Regions from separate parts of the Microlunatus soli genome, predicted to be linked through region 1. Evidence: riboswitches for the same ligand, from Rfam matches in the RefSeq annotation. Region 1 holds a riboswitch; each other region holds the start of a gene.
The links. Region 1 has a riboswitch for thiamine pyrophosphate ahead of BLU38_RS25325 (ECF transporter S component). Riboswitches for the same ligand answer to the same signal wherever they lie in the genome.
Positions count from the first base shown of each region.

Region 2: linked by a shared signal. The riboswitch ahead of thiM (hydroxyethylthiazole kinase) and the one ahead of BLU38_RS25325 (ECF transporter S component) in region 1 are both predicted to bind thiamine pyrophosphate.
Region 3: linked by a shared signal. The riboswitch ahead of BLU38_RS08160 (YkoF family thiamine/hydroxymethylpyrimidine-binding protein) and the one ahead of BLU38_RS25325 (ECF transporter S component) in region 1 are both predicted to bind thiamine pyrophosphate.

Region 1 covers NZ_LT629772.1:5,522,346-5,532,972, forward strand. The annotation lists gene BLU38_RS25300 (response regulator) at 1-565, opposite strand, end outside; gene BLU38_RS25305 (ATP-binding protein) at 562-3,147, opposite strand; gene BLU38_RS25310 (MurR/RpiR family transcriptional regulator) at 3,298-4,221, shown strand; gene murQ (N-acetylmuramic acid 6-phosphate etherase) at 4,371-5,288, shown strand; gene BLU38_RS25320 (DedA family protein) at 5,321-6,154, opposite strand; TPP riboswitch at 6,254-6,356, shown strand; gene BLU38_RS25325 (ECF transporter S component) at 6,347-6,934, shown strand; gene BLU38_RS25330 (ABC transporter ATP-binding protein) at 6,949-8,463, shown strand; gene BLU38_RS25335 (energy-coupling factor transporter transmembrane component T family protein) at 8,460-9,236, shown strand; gene BLU38_RS31065 (ABC transporter permease) at 9,185-10,339, opposite strand; gene BLU38_RS25350 (TetR/AcrR family transcriptional regulator) at 10,435-10,627, shown strand, end outside.
Region 2 covers NZ_LT629772.1:609,733-620,359, reverse strand. The annotation lists gene BLU38_RS02950 (ABC transporter permease) at 1-311, shown strand, start outside; gene BLU38_RS02945 (sensor histidine kinase) at 367-1,629, shown strand; gene BLU38_RS02940 (response regulator transcription factor) at 1,626-2,282, shown strand; gene BLU38_RS02935 (VOC family protein) at 2,323-2,760, shown strand; gene BLU38_RS02930 (DMT family transporter) at 2,797-3,789, opposite strand; gene BLU38_RS02925 (LysR family transcriptional regulator) at 3,869-4,780, shown strand; gene BLU38_RS02920 (TenA family protein) at 4,744-5,547, opposite strand; gene thiD (bifunctional hydroxymethylpyrimidine kinase/phosphomethylpyrimidine kinase) at 5,544-6,395, opposite strand; gene thiE (thiamine phosphate synthase) at 6,392-7,057, opposite strand; gene thiM (hydroxyethylthiazole kinase) at 7,054-7,938, opposite strand; TPP riboswitch at 7,931-8,028, opposite strand; gene BLU38_RS02900 (ATP-dependent DNA helicase RecG) at 8,106-10,388, shown strand; gene rsmD (16S rRNA (guanine(966)-N(2))-methyltransferase RsmD) at 10,417-10,627, shown strand, end outside.
Region 3 covers NZ_LT629772.1:1,742,179-1,752,805, forward strand. The annotation lists gene BLU38_RS08135 (family 43 glycosylhydrolase) at 1-239, opposite strand, end outside; gene BLU38_RS08140 (pyruvate carboxylase) at 255-3,656, opposite strand; gene BLU38_RS08145 (TetR/AcrR family transcriptional regulator) at 3,667-4,275, opposite strand; partial or broken gene BLU38_RS32300 (aldo/keto reductase) at 4,446-5,114, shown strand; gene BLU38_RS31360 (hypothetical protein) at 5,176-5,361, shown strand; gene BLU38_RS08155 (serine hydrolase domain-containing protein) at 5,346-6,470, opposite strand; gene BLU38_RS08160 (YkoF family thiamine/hydroxymethylpyrimidine-binding protein) at 6,533-7,147, opposite strand; TPP riboswitch at 7,191-7,300, opposite strand; gene BLU38_RS08165 (hypothetical protein) at 7,478-7,825, opposite strand; gene BLU38_RS08170 (hypothetical protein) at 7,825-8,145, opposite strand; gene BLU38_RS08175 (alpha/beta fold hydrolase) at 8,217-8,900, opposite strand; gene BLU38_RS08180 (AAA family ATPase) at 9,161-9,706, opposite strand; gene menC (o-succinylbenzoate synthase) at 10,165-10,627, opposite strand, start outside.

The DNA of each region.
Region 1 (10,627 bases):
GTCCCCAGACCTCGCCGAGCAATTGCTGCGGTGACACCAGCTTGCCGCGGTTGCGGACCAGCACCTCCAACAGGTGCCATTCGGTCGGCGTCAAGCGGACATCGGCACCGTTGCGGCTCACCTTCTTGCGCGCCAGGTCGATCCGCAACGCACCGGACTCGACGACGGCTTCGTCGCTGTCGTCGGCGGGTTGGGCACGTCGTACCATCGCCCGCAGTCGGGCCAACAGTTCGTCCATCCCGAACGGTTTGGTGACGTAGTCGTCGGCGCCGGCATCCAACGCGGCGACCTTCTCCTCCGAATCGTGCCGGGCCGACAACACGATGATCGGCACCCGGGACCAGCCGCGGATCCCTTCGATCACCTCGATACCGTCCAGATCCGGCAGCCCGAGATCGAGCACCACGACATCCAGCCGGTGCTTGGCCGCGGCATCCAGCGCGCCGGCACCGTCGGCGGAGGTGATCACCTCCCAGTGCCGTGCCCGCAGATTGATCGACAACGCCTTGACCAGGGCGGGCTCGTCGTCGACGAGCAGCACCGTCGGCAGGCCCGGTGCCGTCATCGCAACCCCTCCAGGGTCTCGCTCGGCGCAGGTGATGCTGCAGCACCCGTTGCGGTCGGCACCGAGATCACCATCGTCAGTCCACCGCCCGGGGTGTCCTCCGCGGTCAGCCGACCGCCGACCGCCTCGGAGAAGCCGCGGGCGACCGCCAGCCCGAGCCCCAGTCCACCGGCTCGCCGACGATCGCCGACCTGCTGGAAGGAGTCGAACATCCGTTCCTTGGCATCGTCGGAGACTCCGGGACCATGATCGACGACGCGGATCTCGATCATCGGCCGGTCGCCGGTCGTCGGGTCCAGGCGGGCCGTGATCGTGATCACCGTGTCGTCCGGGGTGTGCCGGACGGCGTTCTCCACGATATTGCCCAGCGCGCGCTCCAGCAGACCCGGATCGGTGATGATCAAGGGCAGTGTCTCGTCCACCTCGACCCGGACCCGGGTGGCCGGCACCGACGCCAGCGCCGGCCACACCACCTCGTCGACACTGATCTGCTGGGACCGCGGCCGGGCCGTCCCGGACTGCAACCTGGACATGTCCAGCAGGTTATCCACCAGCCGCTCCAGCTGGACGGTCGACTGCTGGACCATCTGCAGCAGTTGATCATGGTCCTCGGGACTGAAGTCGACGTCGCGCTGCTGCAGACTGGTGACGCTGGCCTTGATCGAGGCCAGCGGCGTACGAAGATCATGGGAGACCGCGGCCAGCAGGGTGCGGCGCATCGCATCGCCGGCTTCCAACCGGCCGGCCTCCTCGGCCCGCTGCCGCAGCCGCTCCCGTTCCAGGACCACCGTCGCCTGCGCGGCGAACGCCTCCAGCACCCGCCGCGAACCGCCGTCCAGATCGGGCCCGCGGAGCACCAGGCCGAGGGTCGGGGTGACCCGGATCTCGATGTCGTCCTGGGCCGGGCGGTCGACTCCGGCCGGTGAGCCGGTGGGGTCTGCGGCCGGGGACGCGGTCTGTTGCACCGATCGCCACGCGCTGCGGGGATCATCCCGCTCGACCAGGCTGACCGATGTCATCTTGAAGGTGGTCCGCAGCTGCTCGAGGATCGCTGCGACGGTGTCCTCGCCGCGGACCACACTGCCGGCGAGGATGGACAGGATCTCGGCGTCCCGGCCCGCCCGCCGCGCCTGGTTGCTCCGCCGGGCCGCGATGTCGACCACCGACGCCACCGCCGCGCCGACGACAACGGTGATCAACAGAGCCAAGGCGTTGCCCGGGCTGGCGATGGTGATGGTGTGCAGCGGAGGAGTGCGGAACCAGTTCAGCAGCAGCGATCCCCAGACCGCTGCCACGATCGCCGGCCAGAGCCCACCCAACAGCGCGACCCCGACGGTGACCGCGATGGTCAGGACCGCTTCGGTGGTCAGTCCGATGCTGGTGATCGCCAGTGACTCGGCGGCGACCAGAGCCGCGGGCACGATGATGGCAGCGATCCAGCCGGCGACCCGGCGCCGCAGCCCGAGCAGATCCTTGCGTCGCGGCAGGCTCCCACGGCGTGCTCGATCATGGGTGACCACGTGCACGTCGATCGCCTCGCCGGCCCCGGTCACGACGGCGTTGCTGACGCTGCCCACGAAGAGGGACTGCCAAGGCCGTTTGCTGCTGGCGCCGATCACGATCAGCGTCGCGTTGGCGCCGCGGGCGAAGTCGGTGATCGCCTCGGCGATGTTGTCGCCGACGATCCGGTGGAACGAGCCGCCCAGCCGTTCGGTGAGCGCGCGTTGGGCCTCCAGGTTGCCGGCCTGGCCGGGCAGCAGCCCATCGCTGCGGCCGACGTGGACGGCGATCAATTCGCCGCCGACGCCGCGCTGGGCGATCCGGGCGCCGCGGCGCAGCAGCGTCTCGCCTTCCGGGCCGCCGGCCAGCGCGACGATCACCCGCTCGCGGGCCGGCCAGGGCTGATCGATGCCGTGCTGGGCGCGATACTGGGCCAGTCCGGCGTCGACCCGATCGGCCACCCAGAGCAGGGCGAGTTCGCGCAGCGCGCCGAGGTTGCCGACCCGGAAGAAGTGCGACAGCGCCGCGTCGACCTTGTCGGCGTGATAGACGTTGCCGTGCGCCAGCCGCCTGCGCAGCGCCTCGGGGGACATGTCGACCAATTCGATCTGGTCTGCCGCCCGGACCACCTCGTCGGGGATGGTCTCCTGCTGACGGATCCCGGTGATCTCGGCAACGACGTCGTTCAGCGACTCCAGATGCTGCACGTTCACCGTGGAGATGACGTCGATCCCGGCGGCCAGCAACCGGTCGACCTGTTGCCAGCGTTTGGTCGGACCGGCCGGGTCACCGATGACGGTGTGCGCGAGCTCGTCGACCAGCACCACCTCGGGCCGGCGCCGGAGCACGGCCTCGACATCCAACTCGAAGTGCGTCGTACCCCGATGCTCGACCCGGCACCGGTCAGTGACCTCCAGGCCGTCCAGCAACTCGGCGGTGTGCGGTCGGCCATGGGTCTCCACCAACGCGACCACGACGTCACTGCCGCGGTCCCGGCGGCGGCGGCCCTCCGACAACATCGCAAAGGTCTTGCCGACACCCGGTGCGGCACCCAGGTAAACCCGAAGCACACCGCGACTCATACCTTCATTCTCTCCACATTCTCCCCAAACCCCGGAGTTGTCAGGACGTCGTTGCGTTATACCCAACTACGTTCTGACAACTGTGAGGGCCGATACCCTCAGTAGCAACATGCGTACCTGGCGGATCACCGACAGCGAGGGAGTACGGCGATGAGTACAGCCGAGAACACGGGCGGGTCGGCCACCGCCGGCGGCAAGAACCTGTCGGTCCTGATCAAGGTGCGCCGGGCGATGCCCAATCTGCGACCCGCCGAGCAACGCGTCGCCCAGGCCGTACTGGACGATCCGGCAGGAGTCTCGGAGAGTTCGATCACCACAGTGGCCAAACGCTGTGAGACCTCCGAGACCACAGTGCTCCGGTTCTGCCGGGCGATCGGTCTGGCCGGCTATCCGGAGCTGCGGATCGCGTTGGCTCGGGCGGCCCAGTGGGAGGAGACCGACCAGGAGGGTGGCGCCCCGTCGACCGGCCGGATCAGCTCGACCGACTCGCTGGCCGACGTCGTCAACAAGACCGCGTACGCCGACGCGCGGGCAATCACCGACACCGCCCGCGCGCTGGACCTGGCGGTGCTGGAACAGGCCGTCGACGCGTTGGCCGGTGCCCGCCGGATCGACATCTTCGGCACCGGTGCCAGCGCCCTGGTGGCTCAGGATCTGCACTACAAGCTGCATCGGATCGGTCGGGTGTCGTTCACCTGGGCCGACCCGCACCTGGCGCTCACCGCCGCTGCCGTGTTGAGCTCCGACGACGTCGCGATCGGCTTCTCCAACACCGGCACCACCTTCGACACCATCGATGCGCTTCGGATGGCGCGGCGGCACGGCGCCACCACGATCGCGGTCACCAACTTCGACCGGTCACCGATCAGCAAGGTCTCCGATCTGGTGCTGGTCACGGCGGCGCACGAGGCAACCTTCCGGTCCGGCGCGATGTCCAGTCGGATCGCTCAACTGGCGCTGGTGGACTGCGTCTTCGCCGGTGTCGCGCAGCGTTCCTACGACCAGTCGATCGAGGCGCTGGACGCGACCGCCGCCGCCGTCGAGAGCCGCCACGACGCACGCCGCAGCGGCTGATCCGGGGCTGACCTGGGGCCCGAACTTGGGCTGCGGGGTGTCCGGCGGCGTCGGATCGGCTTTAATGGTGTGGTGAGAACTGACCAGGACGCCACGATTCGTGCACATCATCTACACAGGGGTGCGGTCGTGACCCGGAGGGCGGTGCGGTGACCCAGGCGATCGGGACCGAACGCCCCAATCCGGCGTCGGCTGCGTTGGACGAGATGTCGCCGGCGCAGATCGTGGCGACCATGAACGCCGCCGATTTTGCGGTCCCGGAGGCGATTCGTGCCGCTCAGGAATCGATCGCGGCCGCGATCGCCGCGGCCGAACCGTTGTTCGCCGACGGCGGCCGACTGATCTACGTCGGTGCCGGGACCTCCGGCCGGCTCGGCGTCCTGGACGCCGCCGAATGCCCGCCGACCTTTCACACCGATCCGTCCCGGGTGGTCGGGCTGATCGCCGGCGGCCCGACCGCGTTGGTGGATGCGGTGGAGGGCGCCGAGGACGACACCGAGCAAGGGGCCGCCGATCTGGCGGCACTGGACGTCGGTGGGCACGACGTCGTGGTCGGGATCGCGGCCAGCGGACGGACCCCGTACGTGATCGGTGCGCTGATCGAGGCCAAGGGCCGCGGTGCACTGACCGTCGCCGTGTCCTGCAACGTCGGCGCCGAGTTGTCCCGGCATGCGGCGCATCCGATCGAGCTGGACACCGGTCCCGAGGTGCTCACCGGGTCGACCCGACTCAAGGCCGGCACCGCTCAGAAGCAGGTGCTGAACATGATCTCGACCGCGTTGATGGTCCGCTCCGGCCGCACCTACGGCAACCTGATGGTCGATGTGCACGCCACCAACGCCAAGCTGCGGGTCCGGGCGACCCGGCTGGTCGCGACCATCGCCGAGGTCGACGAGCCGACCGCGCTCGGCGTGCTGGAAGGCTGCGATTTCGAGGTCAAAACGGCCGTGGTGATGCTGCGCCGCGGCGACGACGTGGCGGCGGCTCGAGATCGGCTGTCGGCCGCATCCGGACGGCTGGCCGTGGCGATCGACCTGCCGAGCTCGCGACACCCCGCACTGAGCTGAGCGCTGCCCGGCACAGATCGAGCGGCAAAGGATCAGACGGCGGCGGTACGCGCCTTGCGCCGGGCCCGCCAGATCGCCTGGCCGATGATCAGCGCGAGCAGCGCCAGCGAGATGTAGCCGGAGTAGCGAGCGATCACCTCCACCACGTCGACGGCGCGCTGGCCGAGCCGGTGGCCGAGGTAGACATACAGCGAGCACATCACCGCCGACCCGAGCAGATCGACCGCCAGGAAGGTCCGCAGCCGCATCCCGGCCATCCCGACGGTGGCATAGATCACCGCGGCGGGGAGCGGCACGATGTAGACGATCAGGATCGCCGGGATGCCGAACCGGCGGGCCAGTCGCTCGGCCCGGTCGGCGTTCTTGGCAGCCCACTTGGAGCGGCCGGCGACGACGTCGATCAGCCCGCGTCCCCAGAGCTTGCCGGCCCACCAGAACAGCGGATCCCACTTCATGCTGCTGATGATGCCGAGCACCAGCGCCACCGGCCACCAGTCGGCCCGGCCGACCGCAGCCAGCGCACCGCTGGTCACCAGGCCCGAACGGGAGCCGGTGATCGCGACCAGCAGCAACACGTTGTGTGCGATCAGGATCGGTCGCAGCGGGATCATGATCAGTCCGATGATGCCGCTCAGCGAGAAACCCGCCCAACACAGGATGTCGGAGCGTCCCGGTTTGCCCTTCCACGGCATCCGCGAGTCGTCCCACCATTCCTTCGGCGCCGGCTCTGCGGTGTCGTTCGGCCGATCGCCGGCTCCGCCTTCGTCGGCGACACCGTCTTGCAGGGGCCCGTCCTGCTGGGGCGTGTCCTGCTGTTCGGCGTCGGCCGATGCCGTCGTCTCGGCCGGGTGTTCGGGTGCTGACACGCCCGCAACCGTACCTGCTGTCGGGGGAGGGAAGGATCCACCGTGGGACGGATATATCCGTCCGATCGGGGGCAGTGGTAGTTTCGGAGGTCTGTACAAGTTCACCGACAGGGGAGCGCGACAGCGCTGAGAGTGCGGGCAACCGCAGACCCTCGGACCTGATCTGGGTAATGCCAGCGAAGGGAGTCCTAGATGACTACCGCGACCACCCGTCCGACCACCGACCGTCCGTTCGGTCGGTGGCGGACCAGTGACATCCTGATCACCGCCGCCATCGGCGTCGTGTTCGGGGTGATCTTCATCGCCTGGACGGCGTTGTATTCCGCGACCGGACCGCTGTTCACCGCGTTCCCACCGGCTCAGGCCCTGCTGTACGGGGTCTGGCTGGTGCCCGGCGTCCTGGCGCCGTTCATCACCCGCAAGGCCGGCGCCGGTGTGCTGGCTGAGCTGATCGCCGCCGTGGTCGAACTGATCGCCGGCCTGGGCGGCGGCACCCTGGTGCTCTACGGTCTGGCCCAAGGCGTCGCCGCCGAACTCGGTTACCTGATCTTCCGCTACCGGATGTGGCGCAAGATCAATCCCTTCATCGCCGGCGCCACGGCCGCCCTGGCGCCGGCCGTCCTGGACACCGCGCTGTACTACCCGACCTGGGCAGCGGGCTGGAAGATCAGCTACGGAATCGCTGCGATCATCTCCACCTCGATCATCGGTGGTCTACTCACCCTGGTGCTGTATGCGACGCTGCGGTCGTCGGGTGCGCTGCCGGCCCGCCGTTCCTGAAGGCGGCGTCACACATGGCTGCTGGTCCTCCTCCGAGCCGGGTCCGCCTGCAGGGTTTCGGCTTCCGCCATCTGATCCGTCCCGACTGGGCGGTCCGCGGCATCGATCTGCGGATCGAGCCAGGGGAGCGAGTGTTGCTGCTCGGGCCGTCGGGTGCGGGCAAGTCGACGCTGCTGCACGCGATCGCCGGCCTGCTCGACTCCGAGACCGGTGACGTCGAAGGCAGCATCACCGTCGACGGCGCCGCACCGACGCCCGCCTCGGGCGGCCACGGTCTGTCCCGCACCGGCATCGTCTTCCAGGACCCCGACAGCCAGCTGGTGATGAATCGCTGCGGGGACGAGGTCGCGTTCGGGCTGGAGAACGCCGGCGTCCCCCGCGAGCAGATCTGGCCGCGGGTCCGTCGAGCCCTGGCGGCGGTGGGATTCCGCTATCCGCTGGATCGGCCGACCCGGGCGCTCTCCGGCGGCGAACGGCAACGACTGGTGCTGGCCGGCGTGCTCGCGCTCGACCCCGGGTTGTTGCTGCTCGACGAGCCGACCGCCAATCTGGACCCGGACGGTGCGGAGCAGGTGATCGACGCGATCGCCGCCGTCACCGCCGACCGGTCGGCGACCATGATCATGATCGAGCATCGGATCACCCCGGTCCTTGCGCTGGTCGATCGGGTGGTCGTGATCGATCCCGCACACGGTGTGATCGCCGACGGGGATCCCCAGCGCGTGTTGGCCGAGCAGCATGATCGACTCGCCGCCAACGGCGTCTGGGTCGATGATCGACTTCCCTGGTCGGCCGACCGTGCCGCGGCGAGGTCCGGGGTCGAACTGCTTCGCGTCGAGGCGCCGCAGCGACGCTACGCCGCCGACGGTCCGCTGTTGCCCGGCCCGGTCGAGCTCAGCATCACGGCCGGTTCGGTGACCGGCATCATCGGCCCGAACGGGGTCGGCAAGTCGACGCTGGCCGGCATGCTGTCGGGTCTGGCGGCACCACAACTCGGCGTGGTCGCACCGAGTGCCGAGCTGGTGTCCGGGATGCGCCCGCGGACGGCCGCCCGGCCGATCCGTCGCTGGCCGTCGGAGCAACTCGCCGCTCGGATCGGCACGGTCTTCCAGAACCCCGAGCACCAGTTCCTCACCGGCCGGGTGGCCGACGAGGTTGCCCTCGGGCCGCGACACAGCCGACGGGCCTACGCCGAGCGGGCCGACGAGCTACTGGAACGGCTCGGCCTGGCGGGCCTGGCCGATGCCAACCCGTTCACCCTCTCCGGCGGCGAGAAGCGCCGGCTCTCGGTGGCCACGGCGCTGGCCGGCAGGCCGCGGGTGGTGATCTTGGACGAGCCGACCTTCGGGCAGGATCGTCGGACCTGGATCGAACTGGCTCGGTTGTTCTCCGAGCTCGCCGACGACGGCATCGCCCTGGTGTGTGTGTCGCACGACCGACTGCTCATCCGGGCGTTGCCCGATCAGATCATCGCCCTGACCCGTCCCGAGGACGATCGAGCCGCGGCGGTCCCGGAGGTGGCCCGATGACGTTCGGAGCCGTCGCCGCCGGGCGGCGCACGGTGCTGCAGACGCTCAATCCGCTGGTCAGCGTGTTGGTGATCGCGATCGTCGCCGTAGCGATGATCGTCACCCTGTCGCCGTGGGCGTCGGTGATCATGATCATCGCCGAACTGCCCCTGCTGCTGTTGGCCCGGCTGTCGCCCCGGGAGTGGGCGATGCGGGCCTGGCCGTTGGCCGGCGCATTGGCCGGGATCATCGTCGCCAACCTGCTGTTCACCGACCTCAGATCCGGTGTGACGCTGATCCAAACCGGGCCGATCTGGATCACCTCCGATGGACTGGCCGCGGCAGCAGCGGTCGCGCTGCGGCTGCTGGCGCTGGCGATTCCGGGGGTGGTGCTGTTCGCCCGGATCGACCCGACCGATCTCGCCGACGCCCTGGTGACCCAATGGCGGGCAAAGCCGCGGATTGCGGTCGGCTCGCTGGCCGCGCTGCGGATGGCGCCGTTGGTGCTCGGCGATCTTCGGCAGTCCCGCGCCGCCCGCCGGACCCGTGGTCTGATCGGCCGCAATCCGTTGCAGGCGGTCGGTCTGTTCGTCGGCTCGCTGTCCGCGGTTCTGGTCGCCGCCGTCCGCCGGGCGACCAGGCTGTCGGCCGCGATGGACTCCCGCGGATTCGACTCCGGGGTCCGGCGGACGGTTGCCCGGGAGTCGCGCTGGCGACGTCGCGACACCCTGGTCACCGTCGGCTACCTGCTGGTTGCTGTGCTGTCGGTCGCGGTCGGCATCGCGGCCCGCTGAGGTCGACCTGCGATCATGATCAACAGCAGTCCTGCTGACGCCCAGCAGCCCAGCACCAGCCAACCGGTCCCGATCGCGGCATCGGGAAAGTAGGCGAGGTCGCGCAGCAGGTTCGCCGCTGCACCCTGTGGCATCGCCTGTCCGACGGCACCCCAGGGCTCGGGGAGGAACTCCCGGGGGACGCTCGCACCGGAGATCGGGTTGCCGCCGAGGATGAAGAGTGCCGCGGCGACACCGATACCGGCACGCCCGAGCAGTCGACGCAGTCCGATCACCACCGACGCCATCGCCAGCAGGGCGAGGGCGATGACCGATGCGAAGACCGGGTAGTCGCCGGGCAGCGCGCCGTACCAGTAATGCAGGATCGCGGCCAGCCCGAAGCCGCCGGCGACAGCGAACCCGCCGAGCCCGACCAGTTGCTGGCCGCGACCGGTCAGCGCGATCGACAGCAGCGCTCCGCCCAGGACGCCACCGATCACCAGCGGCAGTGCGGCGATCATCAACCGGGTGCCGCTCGAGTCGTCGGCAGCGTACGGGACGAGATCGGTGATCGTGAGTTTCGGTGGTGGTTGATGTGCGGCAGTCGCCTGCTGGGTCAGTCGCGCCCGAAGGTCGTCACTGAGCCGATTCATCAATTGGGTGGGGCCGGTGCCGGCGGCCGAGGCGATCAGCACCTCGGGTGCGCGCGGTTCGAGGATCAACGCCCCGACGACCTCGCGCTGCCTGATCTGGCTGATCGCAGCGTCACGGTCCACGACGACCTGGAGGTCGAGACCGCCGTCGGCCTGCCGGGAGAGCGCTCCACCGACCTGTTGGACGAGCTGCGGCTGTCCGGTGATCGCCAGTCGTACGTCGCGCGGCTCGGCGGTCAGGGTCGGCCAGCTGAAGGCGATCAGAATGCCTGCGACGGCTGCCGCGGCAGCCAGTGCTACGGCCAGTGACTTCGCGTACGGCGGCCGGCGATGGCCGGCCGCAACATCGGTCGGCTCGGGGTCCCGGTCGTCGGGATCGACGACGTTCTCTGCGGTGGGCGTGGCTGCGGGTGTTGCGGGATCAGCGTCGGTTCGGTTTCTGAGCGCTGGTCTGTGGGTTGTGCCGGACATCGGATGCTCCTAAAAACGAATGTTCGTTCTTGATTCCATTGAGCACCTGTCGCGACTGCTTGTCAAGAACGATCATTCGTTTTTATGCTGGGTGCGTGCCCAAAGTCACAGCGCAGTACCGAAGCGACCGTCGTGCCGAGATCACCGCAGCGGCTTCCCGCTGCTTCGTGACCAAGGGCGTCCACCAGACGTCGATGGCCGACATCATCAACGAGTCCGGACTGTCGGCGGGAGCGATCTACAACCATTTCAGGAGCAAGGACGAGATCCTGGTCTCGGTCGCCGCGT
Region 2 (10,627 bases), 1.8 Mb from region 1:
GAATGCGCACCCGCGAGCTGGGCGTGTTGCGAGCCATCGGCGGCTCCCGGACGATGATCATGGCAATGATCAGGATGGAGAGTCTGGTGATCGCGATCTTCGGCGCGCTGCTGGGGCTGGTGATCGGCATCCTCGGTGGTGCGGTGATGCAGCATGCGATGCTCGGTCAGCGGATCGCCGACTTCGCGTTGCCCACCGGTGTGATCGCCGGCTGTCTGGTCGGTATCGTCGTGGCAGCCGTGCTCGCCTCGATCTGGCCGGCCGCGAAGGCGGCGCGGGTCGAGGTGCTGACCGCAGTCTCGTCCTCGTGACGGGACGGGCCGGCCCGGTCGGTACCGCTCGGGTCAGAGACCAAGGAGGTCGACTGTGATCATCGATGATCGGCATCCGCTACGGCGGGCCGGAGTCGCTGTCACCTTACTGATCCTGCTGGCGATCGGTGTGGCCGGCAGTATTCTCCCCGAACGCGGCCTGCTGCACCTGCCCTCGCCGGTCGGCCAGATCGCTACCGCGACCGTGTCGGTGGCGGTGATCATCACCGTCACGGTTCGCCAGCGGTGGCTGCCGCTGCTGATGGCGGCCGCCATCGCGGAGCTCTTGCTCACCGGACGTCCGCCGCTGATGTTCGTCGCGATCTATCTCGGATCGCTGCGTGGCCGCCGGTTGCTGACGCTGTGCACCGCCGGGCTCGCGGTGATCGCCGCGGCGGTGACCGATCTCCTGCGCCGGACGGTTCTCGGCCAGGAGGGGTCGTCCGATCCGCTCGGCTGGCTGAGCTCCTTCGGGATCTACCTGCTGATGCCGGCCGTGGTGGGTAGTTGGCAGGGTGCACATCGACGGCTGGTCGCCGGTCTGGACGAACGAGCAGAACTGGCCGAGCGGGAACAGCAACTTCGGGCCGACCGGGCCCGGGCCGAGGAACGGGCCAGGATCGCCGAGGAGATGCATGATGTGGTCGCCCACCAGGTCTCGCTGATGGTCCTCTACGCCGGGGCGGTCGGGTCCCGGCTGTCCGCCGGGTCCGTCGATCGTCCGGTGGAGCAGCGGCAGGGATCCGACCGTCTCGGGACCGCCGGTGTGCTCGACCAGGTCGAGTTGATCAGGACGACTGGGCGGAGCACGCTGCGTCAGCTCCGTGAGGTCCTCGGCGTGCTGCGGCGATCCGGTGCCGAGGACGACGGTGACAGCGGCGCGTCCGACATCGATCAGTCCCAGCCGGGACTGGCCGAACTCGATGCGCTGGTCCGGTCGTCGCGGGCAGCCGGGCTCGAACTGTCGGTCGATCGGACCGATGATCCGGACGGACTGCCGACGCTGATCGACCAGGCGGCGTTCCGAGTGATCCGCGAAGCAGTGACCAATGTGATCAAACACGCCGGCCCGGTCGCCACTAGGATCGGACTGCTTCGACGATCCGACGGATTCGAGGTGTCGGTCCGCAATGGTCCACCGGCACCGGACCATGATCGACTTCCCGGAAGCGGCACCGGACTGGTCTCATTGCGACATCGGGTCGAGCTGCTCGGCGGCAGCTTCGACGCAGGGCCGCGGCCGGACGGCGGGTTCGATGTCCGCGCGGCCTTTCCGGTGGCTCAGCAGCACCCGGTCTCTCAGGAGCTCGTCTCGTGATCACCGTCATGATCGTCGACGACGAAGCACTCGTTCGGACCGGGCTACGGTTGATCCTGGAGCCCGCGGGTGACATCGAGTTGATCGCCGAAGCCAGTGATGGGCGACAGGCGGTGGACCTGGTCAGGACCCGTTCGATCGACGTGGTCCTGATGGACATCAGGATGCCGGGCACCAATGGGATCGCTGCCCTGGAAGAGTTGACGGCGCTTGCCCGACCGCCTCAGGTGATCATGCTCACCACCTTCGACCTGGACAGCCACATCCGTCGCGCCCTCCGGGCCGGGGCGGCAGGGTTCCTGTTGAAGGATGCATCGCCGGACGAGTTGATCAATGCGATCCGGACGGTCGCCACGGGCGATGCGATCCTCGCCCCGTCGGTGACGCGTCGACTGATTGCCGACTTCGCCGATCATGACGACGCCGGCGAGTCGTCTGCACGGAAGCGACTGGAGCCACTGTCGCCCCGAGAACGCGATGTCGCCTCGGCGGTCAGCCGCGGACTGTCCAATGCCGAGATCGGTCGGCAGTTGAGGATGACCGAGACGACGGTGAAGGCGCACGTCAGCAGGTCGCTGGCAAAGTTGAACCTGAGCAACAGGGTCCAGCTCGCGCTGCTCGCCCATCAGGCCGGGGATCCGGGGAAGTCGTGACCAGCCGGGACTGTCTGCAGCCGCCGATACGCTGCCGGCCATGACTGACGTACGCACCGTGCAGGTGACCTTCGATTGCGCCGATCCGCGAGCGGTGGGGCTGTTCTGGAACCAGGCCCTGGGCTATCAGGTCCCGCCACCGCCGCCGGGATTCGACTCCTGGGAAGCGCTGGATGCCACCCTGCCGGCCGATCAGCAGGGCAGCCGCTGGGCCGCGGTCGACCCCAACGGTGTCGGGCCGCGGCTGTTCTTCCAGCGGGTGCCCGAGCCGAAGCAGTCGAAGAATCGGCTGCACCTCGACGTCCGGGCCGCGCCAGGACTGGACGGGGATGAGCGGATGGCCGCCTTGGAGTCGGAGTGCGAGCGGTTGGTGGCGATCGGCGCGACGCGGATCAGCCGGACCGAGCCGGCACCTCCGATGGAGGGCGGGTTCATCGTGATGGCCGACCCTGAGGGCAACGAGTTCTGCCTGGACTGATGCGGGTTGCCGGGACTGATCCGGGTTGCCAGGACCCTACGGCGTACGGATTCGTCCGCGGATGGTCGCCATCGCGACGGCGGCAACGGTGACGGCCATCCCGACATATTGGGACGGGGCGGGATGTTCGTCCAGCACGATGGTCCCCAGGACGATGGCGGCCATCGGTTGGAGCAGCATCGCCGCGGCGGCGCGCCCCGCCGCCAACCGGACCGAGCCGTAGCCGATCATCACGAACGACAGCGCCTGGCCGCAGATCGCGACCATGATCAGCCAGAACCAGGCATGCGCATCCAGGTGGAGGTCGATGCCGTGCCCGATACCGCCGACGACCCCGATCACGGCAGCCGCCGAGGCGGTGCCGAAGGCGATCGGGGTGACCACCATTCGCCGGTCGGGGCGGCTGGCCGGACGGATCGCGAACAGATAGCCGGCATAGCAGATCCCGGCGGCGATGCCGAGCGCGGCGCCGCGGACCGGATGGGGCGCGTTCGGGTCGACATCGAGGATGCCACCGGTCAGACCGAGCCCGATGATCATCACCGGCAGTGCGATCAGGAACCGGCGCTGGATCTGCTCGCCGAGGAAGATCCGGGACAGCATCGGGAAGACCACCACCTGGATCCCGATCAGCACGGTGGCCACCGCAGCACCGGCGTCCAGGATGCTCTGGGTCCACATCAGATAGTCGGCGCCGAGCAGCACGCCGGAGCCCAACCCGAACAGCACCATCCGTCGGTGCGGTCGGCCGTAACGGCGCCATTCCAGGACCGCGATCGGTGCGAACACCAGCAGGGCCAGCGCACAGCGGAAGAATGCCGCGGTGTCGGCGGTCGTCCCGGACAGTTTGATGAAGGTCGAGGATGCGCCGACCAGCAGGCAGCCCAGCAACAGCGTCGGCAACGCCATCGGAGAGTGGTCGTCCGGACGCGGAGCCTGTGGCCCCGCGACGGAAGGACCGGCCGGTCCGATTCCGGCGGCCGGTCGGTCGTTGGTCACCCTGCCCTCGATCTCCTTCGCGTCTCCCACTCGTCCCATGGTGACGGAGATGACCGATAAGATCTAGCGAGAAATTCTAACCAATACTGCGAAGCAGGGCTGAGCAATAATGCATTGGGACAGAGTACGGATCTTCGAAGCCGTGGCGACACACGGATCGGTGCGCGAGGCGTCGGAGGAACTCGGCATCAGCGGCTCGGCGGTCAGCCAGCAACTCCGCAAGCTCGAGCGCGAGCTCGGGCAGACGCTGGTCGAGCCGTCCGGCCGCGGCATCCGACTGACTGCGGCGGGCAGTCTGATGGCCCGGCACGCGCGGGCGGTGGATCGGCAGTTCCGGCAGGCCGACGAGGAGCTCAGCCGGTTGTCCGGTGACATCGGCGGACGACTTCGGATCGGTGGTGTGATGTCGGCGCTGCGGACGCTGCTGGGACCGGCGACCGCGCGGCTGGTGGCCGAGCATCCGAAGGTCGAACCGGTGATCATGGACGGTGAGGCGCTGGAATTCGTCGAACTGTTGGCCACCCGCCAGCTCGACGTCGCGATCGTCGAGGCCTGGACCAGCAACACCTTCCCCCAGCTGTCCTCGCTGACCGCGCAGTTGATCTTGGACGAGCCCATCGACCTGGCTGTCCCGGCAGATCTGCCGGACCGTCCGAGGACCATCACCGAGGCTGCCGACCTCGATCTGCCGTGGGTGGTCTGCCCGCCGGGCAGCGGCGCATACCAGACCGTCACCGACGTGTTGCGTCAGGCCGGGCGGGAACCGGAGATCCGCTACCGGATCAGCGCCTATCCCAGCCAACTCGACCTGGTCGCCAGCGGGCTCGCGATCGCTCTGATCCCCCGGCTGGCACGGGAGAGCGCCGAGCAGCGGGACGTGACCTTTCTGCCGTTGGAGTCACCGCTGCGGCGCGGCCTGTATCTGATGACCCGGGTCGGTGACGACCGTCCGGTGGTGACCGAATTCGGCGCCTACCTGATGCGTCAGCGGGAGTTGATCTCTGCAGCGGATCGAGGCTGAGCCACCGTCCCCGGCGTCGGCCAGCTCTCACCGACCCACGCGGCGTTCCAGAACATCCACTCCCAGCGGGTCGCCCGCCGATAGGCGTCAGCCATGGCCTCGCGTACGGTCGGTCCGGCCCGGTCCGCGAGCAGATCGGTGTAGGCCTCCGCTGCGCGGACGGCCTCGGCGAAGGCGGGGTCGCTGTAGGCGCCGATCCAGTCTCGGTAGGGATGATCATCCGATCGCTCGTCCACCCGCTCGGAGGTTCGGACGGCCGGACCGGCGAGGTCGGTCTTGTTCACGATCCAGCAGCCGACCTCGGCATACACCCGGAAGCACGGCAGCACGGCGGCCATCCCGACGCCCAACGGCTGGAGCGCCGCCGCGGATCTCAGGCCCTCGACATAGCCGACGCAGGTCGGCGACGGTTCGGGAGCACCGGCGGCGTCCGGGTCGATTCCGCGGGGGAGCAGATAGCCGCGGTGCAAGGACCGTTCGGCCTCGATCGCCGACGCCGCCGATCGGGCCAGCATCACCCGGCCGTCCAGATCATCGGACCGCGCGGACAGCGTCGCCAGGGCCGCCGAATAGCCGTTGAGATAGTGCGCATCGTCGATCAGATAACGGCAGAACACCTGCTCTGGCAGTGATCCGTCCGCCAACGCGGTGAGGAACGGATGGGAGGTGATCGCGGTGAACCAGGCGCCGACCGATTGCCAGGCGTCCTCGGAGAATCCGCCCGTCGGGCTTCCGGTCGGTGCCGAGGTCTGCTGTGTCAGGCTCATCGATTCCTCCAGAGGTGGTCGACCGGTCCGTTGCCGGACCCGATGCCGAGCTGGGCACCGGCCCGCAGGGCGCCGGTGAGATAGTCCTTCGCGGCTCCGACCGCCGTGCGCAGGTCCGCTCCGCGGGCCAGGCCCGAGGCGATCGCCGAGGACAGCGTGCAGCCGGTGCCGTGGGTGTTGGTGGTGTCGATCCGCGGCGCGGAATAGTGCGTGATTCCCGAGTCATCGGCCAACACGTCAACACTCATAGCATCCTGATCCGGTCTACGGACTGATGGCTTGCCGTCGACAGGCTCGGGGCTCTCGGGCTGGAGATGTCCGCCCTTGATCAACGCTGCGCACCCGAGGTCACGCAGCGCGACGGCCGCAGCCTCCATCTCGTCCGGGCTGTGCGGAGCCAGGTTTCCCAACAGGGCAGCGGTTTCCGGGAGATTCGGCGTGATCACGGTACAGAGCGGCAGCAACGCCTCCTTGATCACCTCCGTCACCTCCGGGGTCACCAGCCGGTCACCGGAGGTGGCGACCATCACCGGGTCCAGCACGATCGCCGGACGGGGCCGGGTCCGCAGCACGTCGGCCACCGCTGCGGCGATCTCCGGGGTGGCCAACATGCCGATCTTGATCGCGCCGACCGCGAGGTCCTCCAGCACCGCAGTCAGCTGATCGGCGACGAAATCGGCCGGCACCGGATGGATCCCGGTCACGCCGTGCGTGTTCTGAGCGGTCAATGAGGTGAGCACCGCGGCCCCGTAGACGCCCAGTGCGGTCGCGGTCTTCAGATCGGCCTGGATGCCTGCGCCGCCGGACGGATCGGAGCCGGCCACACTGAGCATGATCGGCGTCGTCATGACCTGCCCTCTTTGGACTGGTCGACCTCGGCCACCAGGTCCTGTGCGGCTCGCCGGGGATCGTCGGCGGCACAGATCGCGGAGACCACGGCGACGCCGTCCGCGCCCGCGCCGATCACCTCTGCGGCATTGCCGAGATCGATGCCGCCGATCCCGACCAGCGGCAGCTCTGCCGGCAGCCGGTCCCGCAGACGGCGAACACCCTGCAGGCCGAACGGTGTGCTGGTGTCGATCTTGGTCGGGGTCGGCCAGACCGGGCTGGCCGCGACATAGTCGACGGCGGCTAAGGCCTGGTCGTCGCGCAGTTGATCAAGATCGTGGATCGACCAACCGATGCACACGTCGACGCCGAGCCGGCTCCGGGCGACGGCCGGATGAAGATCATCCGGCCCGACGTGGATGCCGACTCCTGGCACGGCAGCGGCTGCGTCGAGGTCGTCGTTGACGACCAGGGTGACGGCGGATCCGGCCAGCCGGTGAACGATCTGTCGCAGCATCCGGATCCGATGGTCGGTGCTGTTGATCTTGTCCCGCAGCTGCACGACGCGCACGCCGCCGGCCACCGCGGCCATGATCAACTCGACGGTCCGATCGGTGCTCGGTTCGGCGGTGACCAGGTAGACACCGAGGTTGCTCCGCACCTGCTCGTGGGTCGTGATCATGACTGATCGTCCCGATGCGACTCCTCGATCCTGCTGCCGACCTGATCGGCCGACAGGTCGGCCAACTCGTCCAGCAGCCGCCAGCGCAGTGAACCGGGACCGGCGGCGTCCCGGCCGGCTCGTTCGATGGCCACGGTGATCATCGCCAGAGCCGCCGCGGTCGCCGCCAGCCGGTCCTCACCGACAGCGCAACAGGCGGCGACCAGCGCCGTAGCCGAACAGCCCAGGGCGGTGATCATCGGTGCCCGCCGATCGCCGCCGTCGATGGTCAGCTGCCGCCGACCGTCGGTGACCAGGTCGCGTGCACCGGTGACCGCGACCACACAACCTGCTTCGGCGGCCAGCGCTGCGGCCTGGTCGCCGACCGCACTGCTGTCGGCGGCGCTGTCGACGCCACGACTGGCACCGGCGACACCGGCCAGGGCCAGCACCTCGCCCGCGTTGCCGCGGATCACCGTCGGCCGGTTGGTGAGCAGCCGGCCGGCGAGGTCGCGGCGATAGGAGGTGGCGCCGACGGCGACCGGGTCCAGCACCCAGGGAACACCGCGCTCGACCGCGACGGTGGTCGCGGCAACAATGCCGTCGGCCCAGTCCGGCGACGGGGTGCCGATGTTGGCGACCACGGCATCGGCGAGGCCGGCGAACTCGCCGGCCTCCTGCGGATGATGCACCATCGCCGGCGACGCGCCGGCCGCGTTCAACAGGTTGGCGGCCAGGTCCATCGAGACGTAGTTGGTGATGCACTGGACCAGCGGCCGCCGCGCGCGGAGTTGCTCGACGACGTGACCGGCCGCTGCCGCGGCATCGGTGACATCGAGGCTTGAGGTGGTGGTGACCGCTGGGGTGCGGGGTGCGTCAGAAGAACTGGGCACAGCAGACATCGCTCTGGCTCCCTTTCGCCGGCATGATCCGGATCAGGTTCGGCGGGTGTGATCTCAGCCCGATCCGTTCGGGCACCCCGGCCATCTCTGCGTCGACATTACCTCGGCCGGGCGGGGCCGTCGGACCCGGCCGTGCCGGACCGCCGTACCGGGGCGCGTCGGAGCCTCTGGTTAGGCTGGCGTCCGTGAGCTCGACTGTCACCCGCTGGCGTACCGAGGCCTATCAGCGCCTGCACGCCAAGATCGCCGCCGTGGTGGGGGACAAGACCGCCAAGGCCTTCGACAAGCTCGACATCCGCACGGTCGGCGATCTGTTGCAGCACGTACCGCGGCGCTACATGGCCGGCACCGAACTGAGCGATCTGGCCGATCTGCAGCCCGGCGAGGAGGTCGCGGTGCTGGCCGAGGTGGCCCGCACCCAGGCGCATGCGATGCAAGGCGGCCAGCGGGGCCGTGGCGCGCGTGGCCGATTGGAGGCCTGGATCACCAACGGGCGGCACGGCCGGCTCAATCTGACCTTCTTCGGCCAGCCCAAGCTGATCGACTACTGGGAGAAGCAACTGCACCAGGGCACCCGCGGCATCTTCGCCGGCAAGGTCGGTGTCTTTCATGATCAACTCCAGCTGTCCCACCCGGACTTCGTGATGCTGGACGAACACGGCCGGGTGGTCGGTGGTTCGAAGGCCAACGAGGCGATGGCCGAGGTCTCCCGGGCCGACCTGATCGGGATCTATCCGGCGACGGCCAAGCTGCGGACCTGGAACATCGCCGAGTCGGCCAACCTCGCGCTGGAGTTCTTCGAGGGGGCCGACGACCCGTTGCCGGCGTCGGTCCGGGACCGGGCCGGTGTGCTCGAGCTGACCGAGGCCTACCGCGCGGTCCACCAACCGCGGACCAAACCGGAGGCGGCTCGCGGACTGGAGCGGCTGAAGTTCGACGAGGCGTTCGCGATCGGGCTGGCGATGGCGCGCCGCAAGGCGCTGGCCCGTAGCCACGGGTCGGTGCCACGGCCACGGCGGGCCGACGGTCTGCTGGACGCCTTCGACGGGTCATTGCCGTTCAGCCTGACGCTCGGCCAACGGCAGGTCTCCGACCAGATCTTCGCCGATCTCGCTCAACCGCATCCGATGCAGCGGTTGTTGCAGGGCGAGGTCGGGTCGGGCAAGACCGTGGTGGCGATGCGCGCGATGCTCGGGGTGATCGACGCCGGCGGCCAGGCCGCGTTCCTGGCGCCGACCGAGGTGTTGGCCACCCAGCACTATCAGACGATCACCAAGATGTTGGGGGAGTTGGCCACCGCCGGCACGCTGGACGCGCCGGAGCATGCGACCCAGGTGGTGCTGATCACCGGTTCGATGCCGGCGGCGCGGAAACGGGAGGCGTTGTTGGCCGCGGCCAGCGGCGAGGCGGGGATCGTGATCGGCACCCACGCGCTGCTCAGCGATCAGGTCCAGTTCGCCGAGCTCGGGCTGGTGGTGGTCGACGAGCAGCATCGGTTCGGGGTCGAACAGCGGGCAGCGCTCGGAGCCAAGGCGACCAGCCAGCCGCACCTGCTGGTGATGACGGCGACGCCGATCCCGCGCACGGTGGCGATGACCAGTTTCGGCGACCTGGAGACGTCGGTGTTGCGGGAGATCCCGGCCGGTCGGTCCGAGGTGAGCACGGTCGTGGTCGACACGATCGCCGCGCCGGCCTGGGTGGACCGTGCCTGGCAACGGATCGTCGAAGAGGTCAAGCAGGGCCGGCAGGCCTACGTGGTGTGCACCCGGATCAGCATCTCCGACGTGCTCGGTTACGACGGACTCGAGGTGGTTCCCGACGATCAGGAGGAGGCACCGAAGACCCCGGCGATCGCGGTCGAGGAGCTGTACGGCGACCTCACCCAGGACGGCGGCCCGTTGTCCTCGATCCGGGTCGAGATGTTGCACGGCCGGCTGCCGGCCGAGCAGAAGGACGACGTGATGCGCCGCTACGCCGCCGGCGAGATCGACGTGCTGATCTCGACCACGGTGATCGAGGTCGGGGTCGACGTGCCGAACGCCTCGATGATGGTGATCTGTGACGCCGACCGGTTCGGGATCTCCCAGCTGCACCAGTTGCGTGGTCGGATCGGCCGTGGTGAGCATCCCGGGGTCTGCCTGCTGTTCAGCTCCAGTGATCCGATGAGCCAGGCCGCCGAACGACTCAGCGAGGTGGCCGCCACCCGGGACGGATTCCGGCTCGCCGAGGCCGATCTACGGCTGCGCCGGGAAGGTGACGTGCTGGGCGCCGATCAGTCGGGTCGGCGTTCGAGCCTGCGGCTGTTGCGGGTGCTGCGTGACCAGGAGCTGATCGCCTCGGCCCGGGAGATCGCCGACGGCTGCATCGCCGACGATCCCGAGATCGAGGATCCGGGACTGGCCGACATCGTCGACAAGATCGAGTCACCGGAATGGTTGGAGCGGGCATGATCAACAGCGTGATCGGGAACGGAGCTCGATGAGCCGGATCGTTGCCGGCAGCCGGCGGGGACGTCGACTGACGACCCCACCGGGTGACCGGACCCGACCGACCAGTGACCGGGTCCGGGAGGCGTTGTTCTCGATCATCGCCTCCTGGGCCGGGACGGCCGGGTCAGGGGCGGAGGATCAGTTGGCCGGGTTGGCGTTCCTCGACCTGTACGCCGGGTCCGGGGCCGTCGGGTTGGAGG
Region 3 (10,627 bases), 3.0 Mb from region 1:
CAGCTGATCAGATCGTCGCTGACCGCGACCGCCGACGTCCATCCGGCCTCGCCCGGCTGATTTCCCTGCGGCTGCGGGCAGGACTGGTCCGGCGGCAACGACACGTACAGCAGATAACGATCCCCCAGCCGCACCACCGACGGATCCTTGCTGAACGGCGCACCGATGCGTTCCCGATCAGCCCAGGGGTCCCCGATCAAGGCCGGGTGGACTGGATCGCCGGGTCTGTTGTGTTCCATGATCACGGCCCGCGCTCAGTCGAGGACCAGCACCAGGTCGCCGCCCTCGACCTGTTGCACACCGCCGATCGCCAGCCGCTGGACGGTGCCGGCCTTCGGCGCGGTGATCGCTGCCTCCATCTTCATCGCCTCGATGGTGGCGATGGTGGCTCCGGCTTCGACCGTGTCACCCTCGGCGACCTTCAGGCTGACCACGCCGGAGAACGGCGCCGGGACGTGACCCGGATTTCCGGTGTCGGCTCGTTCGGCGGCCTTGATGTCGACCTTGATCGAATTGTCCCGGACCCGGATCGGACGTAGTTGGCCGTTCAAGGTACACATCACGGTCCGCAGGCCGCGCTCGTCGGCCTCGCCGATCGCTTCCAGGCCGAGGATCACGCTGACGCCGCGACCGATCCGGGCGACATGCTCGGTCTCCTGCTGCAGGCCGTAGAGGAAGTCCGCGGTGTCCAACCGGTTGATGTCGCCGTAGGTCTCGTAGCCGGCCTCGAAATCCTTGGTCGGACCGGGGAAGAGCAGCCGATTCAGGGTCTGCTGCGCGGTCCGGCCGCCCTCGTCGAGCGCCTTCTCGTCGGCCGGCTCCAGGGTTTCCTCACGGACCGGTACGGTCCGACCGGCCAGCGCCTTGGTCCGGAACGGCTCCGGCCAGCCGCCCGACGGCGTACCCAGCTCACCGGCCAGGAAGCCGATCACCGAGTCGGGGATGTCGTACTTGTTCGGGTTGGCTTCGAAGTCGGCCGGGTCGGCGCCGACGGCAACCAGGTGCAGGGCCAGATCACCGACCACCTTCGACGACGGCGTCACCTTGGTCGGCCGGCCGACGATCTTGTCGGCTGCTGCATACATCGCCTCGATCTGTTCGAACTTCTCGCCCAGGCCGAGAGCGATCGCCTGTTGCCGCAGATTGGACAGCTGACCGCCGGGAATCTCATGATCATAAACGCGGCCGGTGGGGCTCGGCAGCCCCGACTCGAAGGGCGCGTAGATCCGCCGCACCGCCTCCCAATACGGCTCCAGGTCCATCACCGCACGAAGGTCGAGACCGGTCTCCCGTTCGGTGTGCGCGAGCGCGGCGACCAGCGCCGAAGCCGGCGGCTGGCTGGTGGTCGCCGACATCGGCGCGCTGGCCACGTCGACGGCGTCGACGCCGGCCTCGACGGCGGACAGCAGAGTGCCGATCTGACCACCGGCGGTGTCGTGGGTGTGCAGGTGCACGGGCAGGTCGAAGTTCTCCCGCAGGGCACCGACCAGCTTGGCCGCAGCCGGCGGTCGCAACAGTCCGGCCATGTCCTTGATCGCCAGGATGTGCGCACCGGCCTGGACCGCCTGTTCGGCCAGTCGCAGGTAGTAGTCCAGCGTGTAGGTCTTCTCGTCGGGATCACTCAGATCGCTGGTGTAGCACAGCGCGACCTCGGCCACGGTGCTGTTGGTCTCCAGTACGGCTTCGATCGCCGGCCGCATCTGTTCGACATCGTTCAGCGCGTCGAAGATCCGGAAGATGTCCACCCCGGTTTCGGCAGCCTGCTGGACGAAGGCGCGGGTCACCTTCGTCGGGTACGGCGTGTAGCCCACGGTGTTCCGCCCGCGGAGCAGCATCTGCAACGCAAGCCCTGGCATGTTGTAGCGCAGCGCGGCGAGCCGGTCCCACGGATCCTCGTGCAGGAAGCGCAGCGCGACATCGTAGGTCGCACCGCCCCAGCATTCGACGGAGAACAACTCGGGCAGCATCCGGCCGACGTACGGCGCGATCCGGAGCAGATCCTTGGTCCGCACCCGGGTGGCCAGCAACGATTGGTGGGCATCGCGGAAGGTGGTGTCGGTGACCTCGACCCTGGTCCGAGAACGAAGATCAGCAGCGAACTGCTGCGGACCAAGATCAAGAAGCCGCTGCCGTGATCCGGCAGGCGACGGTTGACCAAGATCGATTCCGGTCGGTCGCTTGTCCCCCGGATCCAACACCGTCGGCCGATCGCCGTGCGGTTTGTTGACCGTCACCTCCGCGAGGTAGCGCAGCAGCTTGGTGCCGCGGTCCCCCGGCGTCCGGGCGTTCAGCAGCTCCGGGCGCCGTTCGATGAAATGCGTGGTGATGTTCCCGGCGAGGAACTCCGGATCCTCCAGAACTGCTTGCAAGAAAGGAATGTTGGTGCTGACGCCGCGGATCCGGAACTCCGCCAACGCCCGCTTCGCACGAGCGATAGCGGTGCTGAAATCGCGACCGCGGCAGGTCAGCTTGACCAGCATCGAGTCGAAGTGCGCGCTGACCTCGGCGCCGGTATCGGCGGTGCCGCCGTCCAATCGCACGCCGGCACCGCCGGCCGACCGATAGGCGGTGATGGTGCCGGTGTCCGGCCGGAAGCCGTTGGCGGGGTCCTCGGTGGTGATCCGGCACTGTAGAGCGGCGCCGGTGATCTTGATCTGCTCCTGGTGCAGATCAAGATCATCGAGTGTCTCACCGGAGGCGATCCGGAGCTGCGCCTGGACCAGGTCGACGCCGGTGATCTCCTCGGTGACGGTGTGCTCGACCTGGATTCGCGGGTTCATCTCGATGAACACGTGCTGACCAGCACGCGGCCCCTCGGTCTCGACCAGGAATTCCACCGTGCCGGCACAGGAGTAGTTCAGCGATTCGGCGAACTTCACCGCGTCGGCGGTCAGCGCGGCGCGCAGTTCGTCGCTGATGTGCGGCGCCGGGGCCATCTCGATGACCTTCTGATGCCGACGCTGCAGCGAGCAGTCCCGCTCGAAGAGGTGGATGGTGTTGCCCTGCCCGTCGGCCAGCACCTGGACCTCGATGTGCCGCGGAGCGGTGACGGCCTGCTCGATGAAGACGGTCGCGTCGCCGAAGGCGCTGTCGGCCTCTCGCATCGCCTGGTCCAGCGCGTCCCGCAGCTCGGACGCCTCGTTGACCTGGCGCATGCCGCGGCCACCGCCACCGGCGACGGCCTTGACGAAGACCGGGAAGCCGATCTCCTCCGCTCCGGCGACCAACGCCTCGACATCGGTCGACGGCTCGGTGGACTGCAACGTCGGGATGCCCGCCTCGCGAGCGGCGGCGATCGCCCGCACCTTGTTGCCGGCCAGTTCCAGGACGTCGGCGGGTGGGCCGACGAAGGTGATCCCGGCCTCGTCGCAGGCGCGCGCGAGATCGGGGTTCTCGCTCAGGAACCCGTACCCCGGGTAGACCGCGTCGGCGCCGCAGGCGACCGCTGCCTGGACGATCGAGTCGACGTCCAGGTAGGCCCGGACCGGATGGCCGCGCTCCCCGATCAGGTAGGCCTCGTCCGCCTTGATCCGATGCACCGCATTGCGATCCTCGTACGGGTAGACGGCAACGGTGTGCGCCCCCAACTCGACGGCAGCACGGAATGCCCGGACAGCGATTTCCCCGCGATTGGCAACCAAGACCTTGGCGAACATAGCCAGGAATCTAACGGTTCCCGGCTGTCGGACCGAACTCGCGTCCCACACTGCTGACACCGGCGCCGTCCAGGAAGACGCTGGTAACCAGGCTGCTGGCCCGTTCGGCCTGCAACTCGCCGCTGAGCACCAGGCGCATCACCTTCTCGTACAGCCCGGTCAGCACCGTGAACTGCAACTCCAGCGGCACATCGGAACGCAGCGAACCGTCGGCGATGCCCCTGCGGAGGACGTCGAGTACCGGTCGGGCAATGCGTTCCTCCAGCTCGGCCGGCTTGGTCAGATGCCGGTCCCGCAGGTGGACCAGGGCGGCATACCGGGTGGCTGCCGCCAGGAACGCGCGGCTCAGCCGGGCCAGTGCTTCGGGTACGTCGACGGTCTCGAGTTCGGCCGCGGCGATATTGCCGGCCAGCTCTTCCATCGCGGCCACCGTCATGCCCTGCAGCAACTGCTCCCGGCTGGGGAAGTAGCGATAGAGGGTCGCCCGGCCGACGCCGGCGGTGGCAGCGATCTCGGCCATGCTGGCCGCGTCGCCCCGTTCGGCGATCACGGCGGCCGCAGTGTTCAGGATCGCCGCCCGAACACCACTGCGGACGGCGGGCTCCGGTGTCGTCCTCATGGCCACACCCTAACGCTGGACGGAGACGACTATGCTTCTGAATAAGACATCACTGTCTCATTCGCCGACAGGAGAGAACCATCATGGAGAGCAGGCGACAGCTCGGCCGGACCGGGATCGAGGTCTCCGCGATCGGGTTGGGCTGCATGCAGATGGGCGGCCGTGGCGTGATGGAGCAGGTGTTCCCGGTGATTCCGCAGCAGACCGCGACCGAGATCGTCCGCACCGCCCTGGACAACGGTGTCGACTGGTTCGACACCGCCGAGATGTACGGCAGGGGGCAGTCCGAGCGCGCGCTCAGCACGGCACTGACCGAGCTGGGTGTCCGGTCCGGGAGCGTTCGGATCGCCAGCAAGTGGACTCCGGTCGGGCGGACCGCGGCGAGCATCGGCCGGACCATCGGCGGCCGGCTGGACGCCCTGCAGGGATATCCGCTCGACCTGCATCAGATCCATTTTCCGGTCAGCTTCTCCGGCGTCGACGCGCAGATCGACGCGATGGCCGCGTTGGTCGGCTCCGGCCGGATCGCTGCCATCGGTGTCAGCAACTTCAACGCCCGCCAGTTGGAGCGCGCCCAGGCCAGGGCCCGTTCGCACGGACTGGTGGTGGCCAGCAACCAGGTGCAGATCAACCTGCTGCATCGAGACATCGAGACCAACGGCGTGCTCGCCACGGCGCGTCGTCTGGGGATCACGTTGATCGGCTACGCACCGTTGCGGCAGGGCATCCTGACCGGCCGGTTCCATGCCGACCCGGCGGCGCTGCGGGCGCTGCCGCTGATCCGGCGGACCATGATCGGCGGTGACCGGATGGTGCGCCGGTCGGAGCCGTTGATCAAGGAACTGACCGCGATCGCCGACGCGCACGGCGTCCGTCCGGGGCAGGTCGCGCTGGCCTGGGGTGATCACCAACTACGGCGACACCGTGGTCTGCGTGCCGGGTGCCTCGAAGCCGGCCCAGGCCGCCGAATCTGCCTCCGCGATGCGCCTGCGGCTCGATGCCGACGAGTTGGCTGCGCTGAACGAGGCTGCCGACCGGGCCACGAAGCCGCCGGCGCGGGCACGGCCCGGTCAGCGCGCGGCGTAGGTCAGCACGTCGGCCATCGAGCGGGTGTCGTCGGGGCCGCCGAGTTGGACCTGGCACATCCAGACAACGACGGTCCCGGTGGACGGGATCAGGTAGCCGGCGGTCCCGGTGCCACCGACCCAGCCATAGCGACCCGGGACGTTCCACGGATGGGTGGTCCGCAGGTCGACCCCGCCGCCGAAGCCCCAGCCCTGACCGTCCAGGAAGAGATGCTTCGGCCCGCCATCGACGTGGGCCGACGTCATCTGCCGTACCGAGTCCTCGGTGAGCACCTGATGTCCGTCGTGCTCACCGCCGGCCAGCAACATCGCGCCGAAGGCGTACCAGTCGCGGACGGTCGACAGCAGGCCACCGCCACCGCTGAGAAACGGCGGTTCGGCCGCCCACTGCCCGTCGGGCGGATCGATCAACTCCAGCCCGTCGTCGGTGTGCTGGTAGAGCGAGGCGATCCGTTCGACGTCGGTGCAGAAGAACGCCGTGTCCGCCATCCCGACCGGTCCGAGCACGGTGTCGGTCAGGACGTCGAACAGCGTGCCGCCGGCCGCTCGCCCGAGCAGCACGCCCAACAGCTCGGCACCGGTGTTGTAGGTCCATCCCTGCCCCGGCTGGTGCAGCAGCGGAACGGTGGCCACCCGCTGTAACCATTCGTCCGGCGCCGGGTGCTGCTGCGGCTGCGGCGGCCCCTCGCTGATCCGTTCGAAGAGCAGCTGAGCGATCGGCAGATCGAAGCGTTGTGGCAGCCCGAGGCCGCCGGAGAAGGTGAGCAGGTCACGGACGGTGACCTGCCGCTCGGCGGGCACCACGTCGTCCACCGGGCCGTCCAGGGTACGCAGCACCACCGGCTCGGCGAGCTCGTCGAGCCACCGATCGATCGGGTCGTCGAGTCCGACCAGACCCCGTTCGATCAGCACCATCGTCGCTGCTGCGACGATCGGCTTGGTGATCGACGCGATCCGGACGATGGTGTCCTCCGACATCAACGGGCCGCCGACCGTCTGCTCGCCGGCAAAGGCGATCTCGATCTCGCCATCACGCGCCACCAGGGCGCCTGCTCCCGGAACGTGTCCGCTGGTGCAGGACCGATCGAGGATGCGTTGCAGTTCACCCATGTCGACACACTGCCAGATCCGCCCGCCGGACGCCGACGGGATGACGATCACCGGGGCTCAGGTCACCGATGGGACGGGCTGTTCACCGAGACCGTGAGATGACTGGTCACGTGCTGCACGCTGCTGCCGACCAGCACCCAGCCCGCGACGGCCGTCGCCAGCACTGCGCCGAGATCGCCCTCCAACCGGGTCACGAAGTGCTCCGATCCCCGAAACGTCCCGTTCTCCTTGGCCAGGTCGATCGCGGCGTAGATGTCGCGCATGTGGTCCGGCACGGTCCCGGCCCGGACCTCGTCGGCCAAGGGATACAGCGACCACTCGGCCGCGGCGTACAGTCCGGTCTGCCTGCCCTCCGGTACGTCGACCGGACGCGGTCCGGCGCCACCGGGAAGGTCGCAGACCACCTCGCCCGGGCAGCCGCGGGACAGCTGGATGGTGAGCGACGCGTGCTCGCCGGTCGATGCGATCGCCGCGGCCAGGTCGGTCAGGTAGCGCAGCAACTCCGGCTCGCTGCCACCGACGTAGCTGCTGACATCACCGATCTGCACCACGAGTCCGCCCGGATCCGTTGTCTGCAAGGCCTTGCTGATGACGTCGGCGTACCGGTCGGTCATCACCGCCGCCGTCACCCGGGCGCCGACCCCGAATCGCATCGGGTCGTCAATGATCTCGGTCATCCGTCCACCTCACCGGTCGTCGGCACGGTGGACCGGGCACCGTGCCCGAGCCAAGTTCGCTTCCTTCGCTGGCATCATCCAGATCAGGTTCAACGGTCGGAGTCGAATGCTCCCTCTCAGCCCCTCCTGTGGCGGGCTCCCGTGCTCATGATCAACCTAACAGCACCGACTGGTATCCCGCGTCCGAAGGTCGTGCGAGGAGTCGGAGGCTGAAATGGTGAGCTGCAGAGGCGGAGCAGGTGCGCATGCTGGGGCATGTCAGCCGACGACAACGCAGCAGATCGCCGCTTCGGGCGTTCGAATAGGGTGCCGGATCAACGACTCACCACACTAGGACGTGCTGCGGACCGGTGCGTCCTTGCGTCTGGAAACCTTCGGCGGCCAGCCAGCGATGACGACCGCTCGCGCGAGCAGGATCAGGCCGACGCCGGTCAGCAACGCGCCGGCGGCGATCTCACCGGCCAGGATCGACACGATGACGCTGTCGTCGGCGGTCCCGAGCAGCCGCTCGGCCAAGCTCTGGTAGGCCAACCGGCTGAACACACCGAGGGCCAGCAGCACCGAGCCGATGCTTCCGGTCACCCGGCCCCGCCCGTCGGCCCGGCCGATGAACAGCCAGAGGGCCAGCAGCAGCCCGATGACCACGAGGACGCCGGCGACGATCGGACCGGGAGTCATCAGCGATCACCTGTCCTCGTCCTCGCCTTGTCGGCTCGGATCACGGCCAGGGCGAGCAGGATCAACCCGCCAGCGGCGGTTGCGGCGACCAGCACGGCACCGACGCCGTACACCAGCGAACCCGTCCCGTAGGCACTGCCGAGGGATCCGTTCAGGGCGGCGATGATCATGCTCGCGAACAGCAGCGCGACACCCAGAACGCCGAACGTCCGGGCTCTGCCCATCGCCTGCATGTTGATCATGACCACGGCGATGACGAAGCAGATGACGATGACTGCAGCGGACAGGAACTCCGCGGCCGGTATCCGAAATTCGACCATCGCGGCCACCCTAGCCTCCCGACGGTCCGAAGGCTCGCGGATTTTCTGGACCTGGTATCAGGTACGCGGACTCACCGCCCGTGATCGGCCGAAGCCAGGTCGTGCAGCGCACCGGCAAGGCGGTGTGGATCCCGCCGTGCGATGTTGTGCCCGACCGGGATCTCCAGGACTCGCCATCCGGGATCGTGACGTAATCGTTCGGCCAAGGAGACGAACGGGCTCCCCGGCCACGCGCCACCGCTGATGAAGGTCCTGTTCGGCAGCGGTCCCGCATCACCGGCCAGCCGGACCGTCTGGACGAACGAGGCGAGCGGGTGCGGCCTGGCCCGTGGGTCGAGCCCGTCGGGCACCGCGACCCACCGGCCGTCCGCTGCTGAGCCGGCGATGAACTGCGCGCGAAAATCGTCACTGGTCAACGACCAGCAGGAATCGCCGTCGTCGGGAACGTAGGCATCGATGAAGATCAACTGATCGAGACGATCCCCGAGCCGGTCGGCCACTCCGGCGATCACCATCCCGCCGTAGCTGTGTCCACACAGGGCCAGTGGTGAGTCGCCCCCTGCTTCGATGACCTCGGCCACCTGATCGATATGGGTGTCGAGGTTAGGAGGACTGCCGACCTCTGCCGGCCCCTCGGTCCCCAGGCCGGCCAACGTCAGCGCCTCCACCTGGTGACCGTTGCCGCGGAGTTCGGCCGCCACCGTGTCGAAGACCCAGCCGCCCTGCCAACCGCCGGGCACCATCACGAACTTCACGACCAGAGCCTATTCCGCACCCGTCCGCCGCGGTCGCTCGCCCGCGGTTGTCGAGATCGAGGAAGGAAGTGGCGGCCGCACAAAGTTGATCATGACGGTCGCCGGCACCGGAGTTTAGGCGCTGCGTCCGCCGTGGAGGCTGGCAGGTGAACGGACACGGGCAGACCTCCCGCGCAGGGCCGTTCCTGCAGAACGTCGGACCCCGCCCGACGCGCGTAGCCGGCGATTGGTGAGTCCGTCGGGTGACGAGCGCCGTGCAATCACCCGTGAGATGCGCGAGCAGACCGGATGTCCGCGATGAGCTTGCGCACGCTCTGATCCAGCGGCATCGCACTCGCGTCGAGGAGCACATCAGCTCCGATCCGGTCCTTCTCCAGCGACCATTCCTGATAACGCTCGGCAAGCCAGTAGCGATCGCGAGACGGAGACGTACTGCGGGACGGGTCTGCCTGTGCCCGTGGCAGCGCGGCCTCGAGCGGAGTCGTCATGGCCACAGTGATCATCGCGGCGGCCTCAGGTACCTGCTCGAGCAAGATCGACACCTCATCCTGACTCGATATCCCCTCGGCAATGACGCACGTCAGGTCATCACGAGCCCACTCCCCAGCGACCATCGCAAAGATGCGGGACGCGGTGTCCCAGCTCGGAAGGGTCGGACGAGCCATCTCGGCAATCTGATCAAGCTCGACCAGAGCCACCCGCTCGCCTTCGCGACGCAACTCCGCCGCGAGTGCGCGCGCGATCGTGCTCTTACCGGACGCCTGTGGTCCGACCAGCAGAACGAATGCCAGCGAAGACGATTCCATGCTCACCTTGGACACGTTATCGGCTGGGGCTGACCACGGATCCCGCTGCCGGAGACGATCGAGCGTCGGAGCGGTGTGCTCATGATCAGTGACCCGACAACTCCCGCGTTGCTGGCCCTGACGCCCACCTGGGTCAGTTCCCCAGCCGATGCCGCTGGCCCACCCCGGCAACCATCTCCGGGGTGAAGCACAGGTCATCGACCGCGTCGTCGGGTCGGTCTGCCCTCGGCAGAGTGGCTCGGAGGTCAAGCACTCGTGTTGAGTCCGAGAGGATGGCATCGTCGTTGTGCACGGTCGGACGCTACAGCCGGATCGACACCTGTCGCACTCGCGTAACCTGCCCGCAAGCCGTTGGAGGGCACGGTCGGTGCCGTCCGGTGCGTCGTCACAGAACTCCGACGACAATCTGTCCGTCTTCGGCCGATCTCGCCGACGGTCATCGCACGAGGCTGCTGTGCCTACCGGTCGATCGGGATACGGGTGGAGTCGACGGTGAACTCGGCCAACGCGTCGCGGATCGGCTCCGAGCACAGGCCCGGGCCGGTCGGTACCGTGACGGAGCCGTTGTCGATCGTGATCGGCTCGGTGATGTCGGTGCGGTAGAAGCGGTCGGAGGCGGAGATGTCGCCGGGCAGGGTGAAACCGGGCAGCGCAGCCAGAGCGGCGTTGGCTGCCCGACCGATGCCGGTCTCGATCATGCCGCCGCACCAGACCGCGATGCCGTGGGCGCGGGCCAGGTCGTGGATCTTGCGGGCTTCCAGGTAGCCACCGACTCTGCCGGGCTTGATGTTGATCACGGCAGCCGCACCGAGGGTGATCGCGTCGGCGGCGGCCTCGGCGGAGACGATCGATTCGTCCAGACACATCGGCGTCCGCATCTGCCGGGCCAGCTCGGCGTGCTGGCGGAGATCCTCCTCGCCG